DNA from 2 places in the Exiguobacterium sp. KKT215 genome. Region 1 is predicted to be linked to the other one. Evidence: predicted binding sites of a transcription regulator. Region 1 holds the regulator's gene; the other holds the start of a gene.
What was found. Region 1 encodes NrdR, which represses ribonucleotide reductase genes. Its sites were predicted from a motif close to AACACNATATATNGTGTT; they were not measured.

Region 1 (7,306 bases):
ACGTGTTGGAATGACGTCAAAAACGAATCGAACGAGTCGGTCCGGATTTTCCGTTTCGCTTCCGAGACGAATCCCGGGGCGTGGACAAGGATCGTCTCGATGTCCGCCACTTTCAGTTCGTTGGCGATCGCCGCGAGCAAGTACGTCTTCCCGACGCCGAAGCTACCGTGAAGGTATAAACCGTTCACTTTTTGGCGGGTCTTCATGCCTGAGACGAACCGCATCGATTCACGGAGTGCGATTTTACGGGCGTCATCGGACCAGTCGAACGATTCAAAGCTCGCCTCTCGCACTTCTTCCGGCAAGAATAGGCTCTTGAACTTCCGGTCCATCTCTTTTTGGCGCCGTGCTTGACGATGCTTCACCGTCTCTTCATAACGGATTGCGATTTGACCGAGGTCGACATAGAGCACTGGCTGATGGCCCGGGATGACGGCTTGCTCCTCGATGAGCTTCTTACCGTCCATCTGTTCCGCATATTCACTGAGCTTCGTAAAGCCGACCTCGACCGCCGTCTCGTCTAACTCCGGATGTGCCTTTAAAAAAGCGACGACTTCTGGATGTTCGAGGGTGCGCCGGCGAATCGATTCGTACGCTTCCCGCACTTCTTTCCGGTTCATCATTTGGGCGAGCGTTTGATTGATGCGTTCCATGTCCCTCATCCTTTCTCTTTCAATTCATTCAACAGCTTAACGAGTTCCGCGTCGTCTGGGACCGATGCCTCGAGCTCTTGTTTTCGTTTTTGATCGTACGTCCGTTGCTCTTTCGCCTCGTCTTCGAGCCATTTTGGCATCTCGGTCTTGTCTTTGCGTCTCGAGCCGACGGTCGTCCGCTGTTGCACGTTCTCCCGTTTCTGCTGTTTCTTCTCGATGAGCGCATCTTGTGTCGCTTCTTGTTCCAACGCGTCTTTGGCGTTTAAATAGCCCGCCGTCTTCCAACTCGTCGCGATCCGCATGACATAGTTCTCACTGAGCCGCGTCTGCTTCTTCACTTCGATACAGTAATAGAACAATGCATTGATGACACTTGGCGCGAGCCCGAGCGTATCGACGAGATCGATAATGAGTTGCTCGTCACTCTTCGACAGTTGTGGCGTCTTCCGTAACGTCGACACGTATTGATGCGGATGCGCTTCTTCCATGACCGTCACGTCATGCAAATCACCGATTTCTGCTTTTACCGTCTCGTCCGACTTCACTTTCCGATGGCGCGTTTGTTTCTTCTTCAACTGCAACACCATTTGGCGGCAGCCGTCGCGTTTCTCTTGCTCGCTGAGTGGTAGATACGCCTCGTGGACGAAATACTCCTTCAACATCTCGGCCATCGTCTCTTCATCGATTTGTGAGACGTAGGCAAGCTTCGTGATTGTCTCATCGAGCTTCTTCGTAAAGAAGCCGACGGGGAAGTTCGTCAGTTTTTTGACGATTTCCATATCGAACGTATAGTTGATCTCGATTTTTGCGCGGTCAGGTTTCTCGTAGTTCTTTTGGGTGAACGCCATATGATTGACGCCTTTGACGTCGAACACTTCATTAAAGTCTTTCGTCACCTCGATAATCCCGGCCGGCAATGGATCGATCGTGAATCGTCCTTGTAACTGTTTAAAGCGAACTTCCCCGACTTTATAGAAGAGAAAACTCGACAACAGTCCGTCGTTCAAGAACGTATGGGGTGCGAGCGGGACACGCAGTTGATATACGTACTGGGTCAAACGCTCATCTTTCGTCTTATACGTCCGGACGAGACCGATCGCCTCGAGCCGGAACAGACAGTCCGTCAGCTCGTTAATCGAGTAATCGAGCATTTCACAGAGCGCGCTGTGCGACATATAATTCGATTTCATCTTCCCGGGCTTCAGCTCGCTCCAAAGCGTCTGATACATCGCAAGTGCCTTCACACCGATGACCGGCTGATATAAGTGGTACAACGACTGATACGACTCGCGATCGATGAGCCCAGTGCTCATAATCAACAGTTCGTCAGTCCCGTACAAGATTCGTTCTTTTTCCATGATAGGTCTCCCCTGAAAAAAGGCGACCAGCAGGCCGCCACTCTAGTTGGTCGATTTTTCTTGCTTCATTAAATCTTCAAGTTCTTTAAAGAACACAGAGATATCTTTGAACTGGCGATAGACGGACGCGAAGCGGACGTAGGCCACTTCATCGACACGTGCCAATTCATTCATCACGAGCTCACCGACTTGCTCACTCGGAATCTCGGACTGACCGAGCGCGCGTAACTGTTGTTCGACTTTCGTGACCACGCCTTCGAGTTGCTCTAGCGTGACCGGTCGTTTCTCACACGCCCGAATAATCCCGCGAAGTACTTTCTCCCGGCTGAACTCTTCCCGATTCCCGTCTTTTTTAACGATGATGAGCGGGGTCTGTTCGACCGTTTCAAACGTGGTGAAGCGATAGCCGCACTCCTCGCATTCGCGACGGCGACGAATCGAATAGAAATCTTGTACTGGTCGGGAGTCGAGCACTCTCGTTCCATTATGATCGCATTTAGGACAACGCATGCTCAGCCCTCCTTATCGTTCGACAGATTGATTCCCGATGGCGCGGAGCGGGAACTTCACTTGCAGCGCCTCATAGTATGTGGTAACGATTTGACCAAGGTCCGGCCCGAGCATCTGGTCACGGTTCAACGTGAAGTCGACAGCCGTGCGTCCGCCATCCACTTGAATGACTGTCGCCAGTGCATCCCAGCCATCGCCATTAAACGCCACTTCGCCCCGGTCTGGATCGACACGGCGAACCGTTTGTCCTTCTGTTTGAATCCGATCGCGGAGCCACGTGAGCACGGCGGTCGGCGAAGCCGCCACATAACGTGTGCGCAGCGCCTCATTTTTATGCGAATCGTCCGTCTGGACATGTGTTTGAAACTTATCCAATAATCCCATTATCCACCTCGACACCTTATTTATATAGGTTAAGCATATCAAAATTAAGCGGTTAACAAAACAATTAAAAGGGCTGACCGAAATTCGGCCAGCCTCAAAAGGTCAATCTGATTATTTGCTGATTGCAACTTGTGCTTCCGGAACACGAATCGGTCCCATTCCGCGATCAAGTTTCACATCCTCACGAACTTTTGCTTCCAAGCCTTCCGCGATGTACTGCGAAGCTGTGGCCGGATCGATTCGGTCCCCACATGTGAACACATCGACTGATGCGTAGCCATGCTCTGGGAAACTGTGAATCGTTAAGTGTGATTCTGAGATGATAACGACTCCACTTACACCGTGTGGCGCAAATTTGTGGAAAGCGACTTCGCGGACTTCAGCGCCCGAACGAAGTGCTGCATCGACGAACAAGCGCTCGATGTAGTCGATATCGTTCAATTTGTCGGGATTGCACTCCCAAAGTTCTGTAATAATGTGACGTCCCATAGTATCCATATTAGTGGATCCCCCTTTACATCAATGGTCTCAAAGTAGTTGATGATCACTCACTTTGTGCCTGAATCGCCCACAACCACGGGGGCAAGTTAGTCCTAAGAGGTCCTAACCCTTTAAGTTGCGTTTGTCAGACCAATTGAAGTTCACGAGTTAGAGTGTATCGCGTTTGGGACGTCGATACAAGACATTTGTTTCAATTCTTTAAAAATATTTTTGTGTAAATATATTTTTTCAGACGTGGGTTTCTTGTTGTCCGATTTGTAAGTAGCTCGCGACCATGTCCAACAAGTCGACGACACGGCACGAATAGCCCCATTCGTTATCGTACCAAGCGAGTACTTTGACGTGATTGCCCCCGAGCACCATCGTCGAATCGGCATCGATAATCGATGAACGTTCATCCCCGTTGAAGTCGATGGAGACGAGCGGTTCGTTCGAGACACCGAGAATACCCGTCATCTCTCCATGTGCGGCACGCTCGAACGCCTGATTCACTTCATCGACCGTCACGTCACGGTGCAACTCGACGACGAGGTCGACGAGTGAGACGTTCGGTGTCGGTACGCGAAGTGCCATCCCGTTCAACTTCCCTTGCAATTCAGGCAAGACGAGTCCGATGGCTTTGGCAGCCCCAGTCGAAGTCGGTATAATGGAACTACCACAAGCGCGAGCGCGCCGTAGGTCTTTATGCGGATTGTCGATATTGTTTTGATCATTCGTATAGGCATGCACGGTCGTGACGAGCCCCGTCTCGATTCCGAACGTCGAGTCCAATACTTTAACGACCGGACCGAGGCAGTTCGTCGTGCACGAGGCGTTCGAAATGACGTGATCGTGCTCAGGTAAATAATCACGATCGTTTACCCCCATGACAATCGTCCGCAGCTCCCCTTTTCCTGGTGCCGTCAAAATAACTTTCTTCGCACCGGCCGTCAAATGTTTTTTCGCCCCGACATCTGAATTGAATTTACCAGTCGCCTCGATGACGATTTCAACCCCGAGCTCATTCCACGGCAACCGCTCCGGATCACGCTCGGAGACGAGCATGATTCGCTTCCCATCAACTTCAAGCGCATCCCCATGCGCCCGGACCGTGAGTGTGAACGGTCCGTGGACCGTGTCGTGCTTAATCAAGTGGGCGAGCGTCTCCGCCGGATAACTCGCATTGATGGCGACAACGTCGTGACGCCCTTCGAGCATCAATTTTCGGAATACCATTCTACCGATTCGACCAAATCCATTGATTGCAACTTTCGTCCCCATGTAAAGTCCCCCTTTTTTCTGCGTTACGACACCATTATAACGGAAAAATGGAAGCGTTTTCACTATGAATCGTCACATTTCTTTCACTTTTTTACAGTTTCAGATTTGAAAAAGAGGGAAATTTGGTGTAGAGCTTGGAAAGGAGCTAGGACAGCATGTTCGATTGGACCGATTTAGACAAATTTGTCATCTCGTTTTTCATCATTTTGCCGATAGTGACGATTATCCATCAATTCGGCCATTTCTTCTTTGCGAAACTATTTGGGGGGTCGCTCGATATGGAGATTGGGACCGGTAAAAAATTATTCAAAGTCGGGCGCCTGCAATTCAACCGTGTCTACTTCTATGACGCGTGGTGTCAGTTCAGCGATTTGAAATATAGTAACCGATTGACCCGCAGTATCGTCTACGCGGGCGGATCCATCTTCAACCTATCGAGCATCTTGATTGTGAACGCCTTCATCTTGATGCGGGAGATTGAACCGACGCTTTATACGTATCAATTCGCGTACTTCTCGTTTTATTACGTCTTCTTCTCGCTCTATCCGATTTATTATTCGAACGGTCATCCGAGTGACGGCCGAGCCATCTTCGATACATGGAAGAAAGGCCGACCAGACTCAGACCCGTTGAACTGAACAAAAAAAGAAGGCGCTCAGTCGCCTTCTTTTTTCATGTCTTCAAATTGTTCGACGAGGCGGGCCACTTGGGCCGACAAATCGCCTAAGGCACCGTTGTTGTTGATTAAAAAATCAGCCTGTTGCTTCTTCTCTTCAATCGGCATTTGGGCATGGATGCGCGCGAGCGCTTCAGCTTTCGTCAAGCCGTTCCGCTCCATGAGGCGCATCAACTGAATCTCTTCCCGGCAATAGACGACGACCGTATAATCGACGAGGTCCCGCATCGTCCCTTCGAACAAGAGCGGGATGTCGAATATGACGACCGTTTCCCCTGCCGTCTCATAGCCACGCATCTCCTCGAGCATCTCCTCACGGATGGCCGGATGCATGAGCTGATTCAGCAACTGACGTTTGGCGTCATCATGAAAAATCTCACGTCCGAGCGCCTGACGGTTCAACGAGTCGCCCGAGAAGCATTGTGGGAACGCCTCACGAACGGCCGTGAACGCCTTGCCTCCCGGCTCGATGACGATCCGTGCCATTTTATCGGCATCGATAATCGGGATTCCTTGTTTTCGAAACAGACGGGATACGGTCGACTTCCCTGTCGCAATTCCACCTGTCAAACCAATCTTCAACATCATGTCCACCTCTTACTGTTGGCAGTGCGGACAGTAGTGCGTGCCCCGTCCGCCCAATTTCATCTTTTCAATCGGTCGGCCGCATCGTTTACACGGCTCACCGGTCTGTCCATACACGTAGAGCGTCTCTTGATACGTTCCGCTCGCCCCATCCGGATTCGTATAGCTTCGGATCGTGCTCCCGCCGCGCTCAATCGCTTCTGACAGCACGGCCACAGCTTCTTGATGCACCAAGCGCACCTCGTCAAGCGAGAGCGAGGCCGCCGGACGAGTCGGATGGACCCCGGCCCGGAACAATGTCTCATCGACGTAAATGTTGCCGAGGCCGACGAAAATCGACTGGTCGAGGAGTGCCGTCTTGATGGCACGGACATTCATCCGCTTCAAGCGGGTGTGGAGCGTCTCTGCCGTCACTCCCGGATCGAACGGTTCAAGTGCGAGCAACGACAGCGGCGGTGTCACATACAAGTCGTCATTCGTCTTCAGTTCCATCGTGCCGAACTTCCTGACATCATTGTAATGAAGCGTCGTCCCGTCCGTGAATGTGAAGACGACGTGCGTATGTTTGACCGGATTGACCATTTCGTCATGTGGGAAGAATTTCCCTTCCATTCGGAGATGCGAAACGAGATATCCGTTCGTCAATTTGAACAAAATAAATTTCCCACGCCGCTCGACGTCTTGAATCGTCTCGTCGAGCAACTGTTGTTTCCAAATCTCCGGTTCGTGTCCCCGAATGATTTTCGCGTCGAGCACCTCGACATTTGCAATCGTTTTTCCGGAGACGAACGGTCGCAATCGGCGACAGACCGTCTCCACTTCTGGTAATTCAGGCATATTGATTTCCTTTCTCGATCTTATTTCGTGTCGAACCACGTCTCACCGAACGAACCGTCCGCGCGGAGCGGGACGTCCAATGTGATTGTGTGCTCCATCGCTTGTTTGACGATTTTTTCGAGCGCTTCCGTCTCTTCTTTCGGCCCTTCGAAGATGAGTTCATCGTGGACTTGAAGCAATAGTTTCGACTTAAGTCCCGACTCTCGGAGCGCCACGTCGACGTCAATCATCGCTTTCTTGATAATATCGGCTGCCGTCCCTTGAATCGGCGTATTGATGGCCGTCCGTTCGGCGAAACCGCGCAAGTTGAAGTTGCGGGAATGGATGTCCGGGATATTGCGGCGGCGTTTCAACATCGTCTCGACGTAGCCGTGTTCCCGGGCCCGTTCGATGGCGGCATCCATGAACCGTTTCACTCCTGGGAATTGCTCGAAGTACGTATCGATGAACGCCTGCGCTTCTTTTCGGCTGATACCGAGGTTTTGCGACAGCCCATAATCACTGATGCCGTAGATAATCCCGAAGTTGACCGCTTTCGCTTG
Region 2 (7,306 bases), 560 kb from region 1:
AGAAGTCTGCAGACAAAGAATAAGCTGTATCGAACGACCCTTTGCGAAGGGTCGTTTTTTTCGTCACAAATCCGACAAATGTAAACGATTACGATGTGAAAAATATGTCAACACGGTCCAAGGTCGATTGCAATTTATTGGATTCGGGCTTATATTGTTAATGATTTCACATGTTCGTTCTTATTATATGGGTTCATTTAAACAGAAAGAAGGGTTTGTGACATGGCATCAATGGAAATCCATGCACTCGAATCATTACGAAAAAAAGCTCAGGCATCTTCGCAAATGATTCATTATCGGCCAATGGAATACTTTTTACGGGCAATGCTCGCGGGGATCTTTATCGGATTCGCTTCAATCTTCACACTTAAAGTTGTCAACGGGATGTACTTGATCGATTCGCCGTTCACGACACTCATCGGTGGGTTCTCATTCGGGATCGCGCTTGTCATGATCATCTACGGCGGAGCCGAACTGTTCACGGGGAACACAATGTATTTCACGACCTCGACGTTACGCGGCTATACGACGCTCAGTGACACGATGCTCGTCTGGTTACTTTGTTTCGTCGGGAACGCGCTCGGTGGCGTCTTGTTCGCCTTGTTGCTCGCCCCGACCGGCGTCATCCAAGAACTCGGGATGGACAACTGGCTGTTCGCGGTCGTCGAGAGCAAGATGCATCATACGACGGTCGAGATTTTCTTCCGTGCCATCTTCTGTAACTGGATGGTCTGTCTCGCGATTTTCTTACCAAAACAGATGAAAAATGAGTTCGCTCAAATCTTCTCGATGATTTTCCTCGTCGCCGTCTTCTTCGCGTCAGGATTTGATCACGTCATCGCCAACTTCGTCTTGTTTGCGCTCACGCTCGTCGTCCCACACCCTGAGGCGATTAGCTTTGCCGGCGCCATCCACAACTTGATTCCGGCCACGTTCGGTAACATCATCGGCGGCGCCTTGTTCATGGGTGCGATTTATACGTGGTTGAACGCGAAAGGCTTGCGCGAAGCCCAAGAGTCAGAGGAAAAAGAAGAAGTTGAGTTAAAAATCGTGAAACCGGCAAAAGAATTATAAGTTGGATCACTTGAAAGAACGGTCGAGTCCATATGCGGGCTCGGCTGTTTTTGCGTTTATATCACAACCAACGCTCACAATTTAGACTCCACATCTCTATGCTCAAACATGACATAATCTATATATGGAATTGAAAAGAGTTATGAACTCGATTCATATCAATATATAGTGAGGTGATGCGGAGTGAACATGCTCCAGCTTTATGAAGATGTCTGTGTTCTCCCAGATCAAGATCTCGTACAAGAGAACGCCAACGTCGACGGGAAATCACCACTTGGCAAACTGGCACGATTATCCTCGGAAGTATCGAAACAGCTGTCGACAACGTACTTATTGTCAGAGCGGACACGTCAGGCCGTCGCAGACAACTTTTTGTACATCCATGACGCCGACTATTACGTGACGGGATCGACGACGTGTTGTCAAATCCCGCTCGGCGAGTTGCTGACGAACGGATTTCATACCGGACACGGGACGATTCGACCGCCCCAGGACATCCGTTCGGCGATGGCACTCGCTTCGATCATTCTTCAAGCGAACCAGAATATGCAACACGGGGGTCAAGCGTTCCCGATGTTTGATGTCGATTTAGCGCCATACGTCGAAAAGACGTATGAACGTCAACTCGAGCGGCTCAAGAAACTTCCGGTCGAATGGTCGACCGAGCAACTTCTCGAAGTCGCTGAGACCGAGACAATCACAGCGACGTATCAAGCGTGTGAGGCGTTCATCCATAACGCCAATTCGATGCATTCGCGAGGAGGCGGCCAAGTGCCATTCGTCTCCATCAACTATGGGACTGACACGAGCCGTTGGGGCCGGATTTTCATCCGCGAGTTGTTGCGTGCGACCGAGCGAGGGCTCGGCAACGGGGAGACGCCGATTTTCCCGATTCAAATCTTTAAAGTAAAAGAGGGTGTCAACTTTCATGAAACCGACCCGAACGTCGACTTGTTCCGACTCGCCTGTCGCGTGACGGGCAAGCGTCTATTCCCGAACTTCTCGTTCGTCGATGCCCCGTTCAACTTGCAATATTATGATGGGAGCCATGACTCAGAAGTCGCTTATATGGGGTGTCGGACACGAGTGATGGGGAATCGTCACGGCGCCGAGACGTCGATTGGACGAGGCAATTTATCGTTCTCGACCTTGAACTTGGTCAAGATGGCGCTCGTCGCTTCGGACATCCATACATTTTATGAGACGCTCGACGCCTACGTCGACGTCGCCATCGATCAATTGCTCGAACGGTACGACTATCAAGCGAAGCGTCATGCCGACGAATTCCGCTTCCTTTACGCTCAACACGTCTGGAGGGGCGGCGAGAGACTCCAACCGGAAGAAGAGCTACGGGATGTACTGAAGCAAGGGACGTTGTCCGTCGGTTTCATCGGTCTCGCCGAAGCGCTACGCGTGCTCACAGGCGGCACGCATGCCGATTCACGGGAAGCGGAACGTCTCGGACTCGATATCGTCACTCATTTACGTGATCGGATGAGACAGGCGGCAGAGCAGCACGATTTAAACTTTTCGCTCTTGGCCACCCCGGCCGAAGGATTGTCTGGGAAGTTCGTATTGAAGGATCAGCAGGCGTTCGGGATGATTGAGGGTGTTACCGACCGCGCCTTTTATACGAACTCGTTTCATGTGCCGGTGTACCAGTCAGTGTCGATTCGTGACAAGATTCGGTTGGAGGCACCGTACCATGCGCTCTGTGACGCGGGTCATATCACTTATGTCGAAGTCGACGGGTCGCTCGCCCATAACCCGGAAGCGGTCGAAGCGATCGTCCGGCTCATGCGAACCGAAAACGTCGGCTACGGATCGATTAATCATCCCGTCGACCGGTGCGGTAACTGCGGCCTCGAGGGAACGATCGATGCCGCGTGCCCGACGTGTGGCGAGGAAGAGCAGATTGAACGGATTCGTCGCATCACCGGCTATCTGGTCGGCACGATGGACCGATGGAATTCGGCGAAACGAGAAGAAGAAAGAGCGAGGGTGAAGCATCATGCGCGTCCTATCCGTACTTGACGAATCGGTTGTCGACGGTCCAGGCATTCGCACGGTCATCTTTACGGCGGGATGCCCTCATCGCTGTCTTGGATGTCACAATCCGGAATCATGGAACCCGCGAGGTGGGGAAGACGTACCAGTCGAGGACCTGCTCACCCGAATCGAACAATCCGGGTGGGACGGTGTCACCGTTTCGGGCGGAGAGCCGTTCCTGCAACCGGAAGCACTGGCCCGGCTCGTCGACGGGTGCAAGGCGCTTCAGAAAAACGTGTGGGTGTATACAGGCTATACATTCGAACAGTTACAAGGTATGGACGATGAGTACGTCACAAGTGTGCTCGATCGTGCCGATGTCCTTGTCGACGGTCGTTTCGAACAGCCGCTCATGGACCGGTCGCTCCGATTTCGGGGGTCGAGCAATCAGCGAATTATTTTCTTGAACAAAGCGTAATCGGGACCGTCGCGTCCCGATTTTTTGTATACTAGCAAAAAAGGGGGAATTTTGATGAAATGGTGTAGTTTTCAAGTTGAAGGAGAACAAAGGGTCGGTGTCGTGGCAGGGGAGTTTGTCTATGACGTCAGTGACCAATTACATACGACTTCATTGTTAGAGGTCATCGCGCGAGAGTTTGAACCGGATGTCGATTTGGACGTCGCACCTCGGACCGCATTGACCGACGTCACGCTCGTCGCGCCATACCGACCACTCAAAAACGTGATCTGTATCGGCAAGAACTATGAAGAGCATGTGAAAGAGATGGATACGGCGGGAGCCGGCAAACTCGTCATCTTCACGAAAGCACCGACTTCGGTCGTTGGACCAGGGGCTGTCGTCGAACGTCATCCTGAACTGACCGACCAACTCGATTACGAAGGCGAGCTCGCCGTCATTATCGGGAAATCAGGACGGGACATCGACGACGTCGACGCCCATATTTTCGGATATACGATTCTGAACGATATCACGGCCCGGGACGTTCAAAAACAGCACGTCCAATTTTTCCGCGGTAAATCCTTCGACACGTTCTGTCCGCTCGGACCGTATATCGTCACACCGGATGAGCTCTCGTTTCCACTTGCGATTCAAACGGTCGTGAACGGTGAGACACGCCAAAACGGGTCGACAGCAGACATGATTCGTCCAATTGAAGAGTTGATTCGGACGTTGTCGAAAGGGATGACGCTAGAAGCTGGTGACATCATCGCCACCGGTACGCCGGCGGGGGTCGGCCATGGGATGAAACCGCCCGTCTATCTCCAATCCGGGGACACAATCGAAGTGAGCATCACGGGACTCGGGACGTTAAAAAACGTTATCGTCTGACCCAATTGACGCAAATTGTGAAGAATCTTGTAATCGATGTCTCATTTCCGCACAACGATGACTATGCCTCTTATACTAAGGGTAGAACAAAAGAGGAAACATCATATAGGAGATGATTACACATGGAACGCAACGATCGTCCAACAGAATCAAATGAACCAAATCGCCGCGAGGATTGGCTCGACACCGAGCTTGGCTCGTCCGAACAACGACAAGAGCCGTCGCGCGCAACACAACCGGCCCGACCTTCATTCGTCGGTCGGATGTTCCCTGGGTTTGTCGGTGGGGTAATCGGTGCTGTCTTGACTGGGGCCATCGCCTTCCCGTTCATCGATCAAGTCCCAACGAACGTGTCTGATACGAACGTGACGTCGGAAGGGTCACCGGTCCAGACGACATCGACGACGGCGGACAGCTCGGTCACCGATGCGGTCGCGACCGCACAACCTGCCGTCGTGACGGTAAACAATTTCGCTTCGAACGGATTATCGAATGAATCGGTCGAAGCTGGTGTCGGCTCGGGTGTCATCTATAAGAAAGACGGTGACTCGGCTTACATCGTCACGAACCATCACGTCGTCAACGGTGCTGACCGTTTGACTGTGACATTCAATGACGGATCGACAGCGGACGCCAAGTTGATGGGCAGTGACGCCACGTACGACTTGGCGGTGCTCGAAGTCGATGCGGACAAAGTCTCATCCGTCATCACGATCGGGAAGTCGAGTGAACTGAAGCCTGGACAGACTGTCATAGCGATCGGCAATCCGCTTGGCCAGTTTGAGAACTCGGTGACGCGCGGGGTCGTCTCGTCGACGTCCCGTCTCGTGCCGGTCGATACGGATGAGAACGGACAAGCCGATTTCAATGCCGAGGTCATCCAGACGGATGCTGCCATCAACCCGGGTAACTCCGGTGGTGCCTTGATTAACGAATCGGGCCAATTGATCGGAATCAACTCGATGAAAATTGCGACCGATTCGGTGGAAGGGGTCGGCTTCTCGATTCCAGTCGATATCGCTTTGCCGCTCATCAATCAAATCGAGCAGACGGGCGAAGTGAATCATCCGTCGCTTGGTGTGTCGCTCCGAGACGTGTCTGAGTTCCCACCAGGGTACTTGACCGAGCAAATCAACTTGCCGGAGTCGGTGACAGCCGGTACAATCGTCGTGGAAGTGCAAGCGAACAGCTCGGCCGCACGGGCCGGACTTGAAGCGCGCGACGTCATCGTGAAAATCAATGATCAAGCCGTCTCGTCGTTCATCGACCTTCGGAGTGAATTGATTCGCGATACGGACGGAACGGTCACAATCGAATACGTTCGTGACGGCAAGACCGAGACGGTCGATGTCGAGATTCAAAATGCGAATGGGGATGCATTGTAAAGATGGGCACGTAGCCCATCTTTTTTGTTATGCTTAGAAAAAAGGAGGGGATTCCATTGATTCGCACACTATACGGGGTTTTATTTTTAGGAGCCGGCATCATGCACTTCGTTCAAGAACGGGCGTTCATGTCGATCATTCCGAAATCATGGCCGTTCAAACGGTTCATGGTTCAGGCGAGCGGGGTCATCGAAGTCGTCTATGGCGCGCTGTTGCTCACGAACAAGGGGACACGGTTCGTGAAGAGCACCTTACCCGCATTTTTGATTGCCGTCTTCCCGGCCAATATCAATATGGCACTCAAACCATCGAAACTCGGTAAGATGCCGCTTCCGAAATGGGTGACGTGGGCCCGATTGCCGTTGCAATGGGTATTGATTCAAGGGGTCAAAAAAATATAAGTACATAATATGGGGGATTGATCATGACGACGAACGTATTGAACTGGTTTGAGCATTTTCATGCCCATCCCGAAGTGAGCTGGAAAGAATTCGAGACGACGAAGACGATTGCCGACATCTTGGCGTCATGGCAAGTCCGTCACGAAACGTTTGCCGACGTCACCGGCGTCATCGCCGAGATTGGTGAAGGAGATGATGTCATCGCTGTCCGGGCCGATATCGACGCCCTTTGGCAACAAGTCGACGGAACGTTCCAAGCCAACCACTCTTGCGGCCACGATGCGAATATCAGCATGGTGCTCGGTGCACTTGATGAGTTGCGACACGAACACTTGCCGAAACGGGTCCGGTTTATTTTCCAACCGGCCGAAGAACAAGGGAACGGGTCGCTCGCGATGATTCGACACGGGGCGTTAAAAGACGTTAGTCAGCTGTACGGCATTCATTTGCGTCCGCTCGAGGAACTGCAACGCGGTAAATATGCGGCTGCGATTCAACACGGGGCCGCGTTCTTCTTGAAAGGCAGGATTAGCGGGGACGATGCTCATGGCGCGCGGCCGCATCAAGGTCAGAACGCGTTAGACGTCATCTTCACGATTCAACAGATGCTTAAGAGTATCTATTTGTCACCGTTTGAGCCGCATTCGGTCAAACTGACGGGTGTACAAGCTGGGAGTGAGAATTTGAACATCATTCCGGGCAATGCGACATTCTCGATTGACGTCCGGGCCCAACAGAACAAGGAACTGCTTGAGCTGCGCGACCGCGTCGAGACGATGTTGCACCAGATTGCAGTCCTACATGGAGTGACGATCGACTGGGAGTGGCAAGATTTCACACCAGGCGCCTTGATTGGCGAGCGTTCGAGCCGACATGCGGCTGAAGCGATTAGTCAGCGGTTCGGGGATGATGCGCTCGTCGATCGCATCATCACGTCAGGTAGCGATGATTTTCATTTTTATACGGTCGAACAGCCGGGACTTGATGCGACGATGATTGGAATCGGGGCCAACTTGACGCCAGGGCTTCACCATCCACAGATGACGTTCGATCGTGACGTATTACCGGAAGCGGCCGCCCTGCTCGCCGATACGTTGCGACGGGCC

Region 2: ACZ2GZ_RS08460 (anaerobic ribonucleoside triphosphate reductase) is a predicted target of NrdR. The motif match lies at 1,230-1,247, and genes of this name have one in related genera.

Annotation. Positions count from the first base shown of each region.
Region 1 covers NZ_CM145756.1:1,064,739-1,072,044, reverse strand. Annotated here, with positions in the region: gene dnaI (primosomal protein DnaI) at 1-653, opposite strand, end outside; gene ACZ2GZ_RS05575 (DnaD domain protein) at 659-2,011, opposite strand; gene nrdR (transcriptional regulator NrdR) at 2,054-2,521, opposite strand; gene ACZ2GZ_RS05565 (hypothetical protein) at 2,534-2,905, opposite strand; gene speD (adenosylmethionine decarboxylase) at 3,017-3,403, opposite strand; gene ACZ2GZ_RS05555 (glyceraldehyde-3-phosphate dehydrogenase) at 3,635-4,666, opposite strand; gene ACZ2GZ_RS05550 (site-2 protease family protein) at 4,822-5,304, shown strand; gene coaE (dephospho-CoA kinase) at 5,322-5,927, opposite strand; gene mutM (DNA-formamidopyrimidine glycosylase) at 5,940-6,764, opposite strand; gene polA (DNA polymerase I) at 6,785-7,306, opposite strand, start outside.
Region 2 covers NZ_CM145756.1:1,623,700-1,631,005, reverse strand. Annotated here, with positions in the region: gene ACZ2GZ_RS08470 (50S ribosomal protein L25/general stress protein Ctc) at 1-23, shown strand, start outside; gene ACZ2GZ_RS08465 (formate/nitrite transporter family protein) at 232-1,074, shown strand; gene ACZ2GZ_RS08460 (anaerobic ribonucleoside triphosphate reductase) at 1,264-3,108, shown strand; gene nrdG (anaerobic ribonucleoside-triphosphate reductase activating protein) at 3,086-3,541, shown strand; gene ACZ2GZ_RS08450 (fumarylacetoacetate hydrolase family protein) at 3,596-4,414, shown strand; gene ACZ2GZ_RS08445 (S1C family serine protease) at 4,537-5,799, shown strand; gene ACZ2GZ_RS08440 (DoxX family protein) at 5,856-6,200, shown strand; gene ACZ2GZ_RS08435 (amidohydrolase) at 6,224-7,306, shown strand, end outside.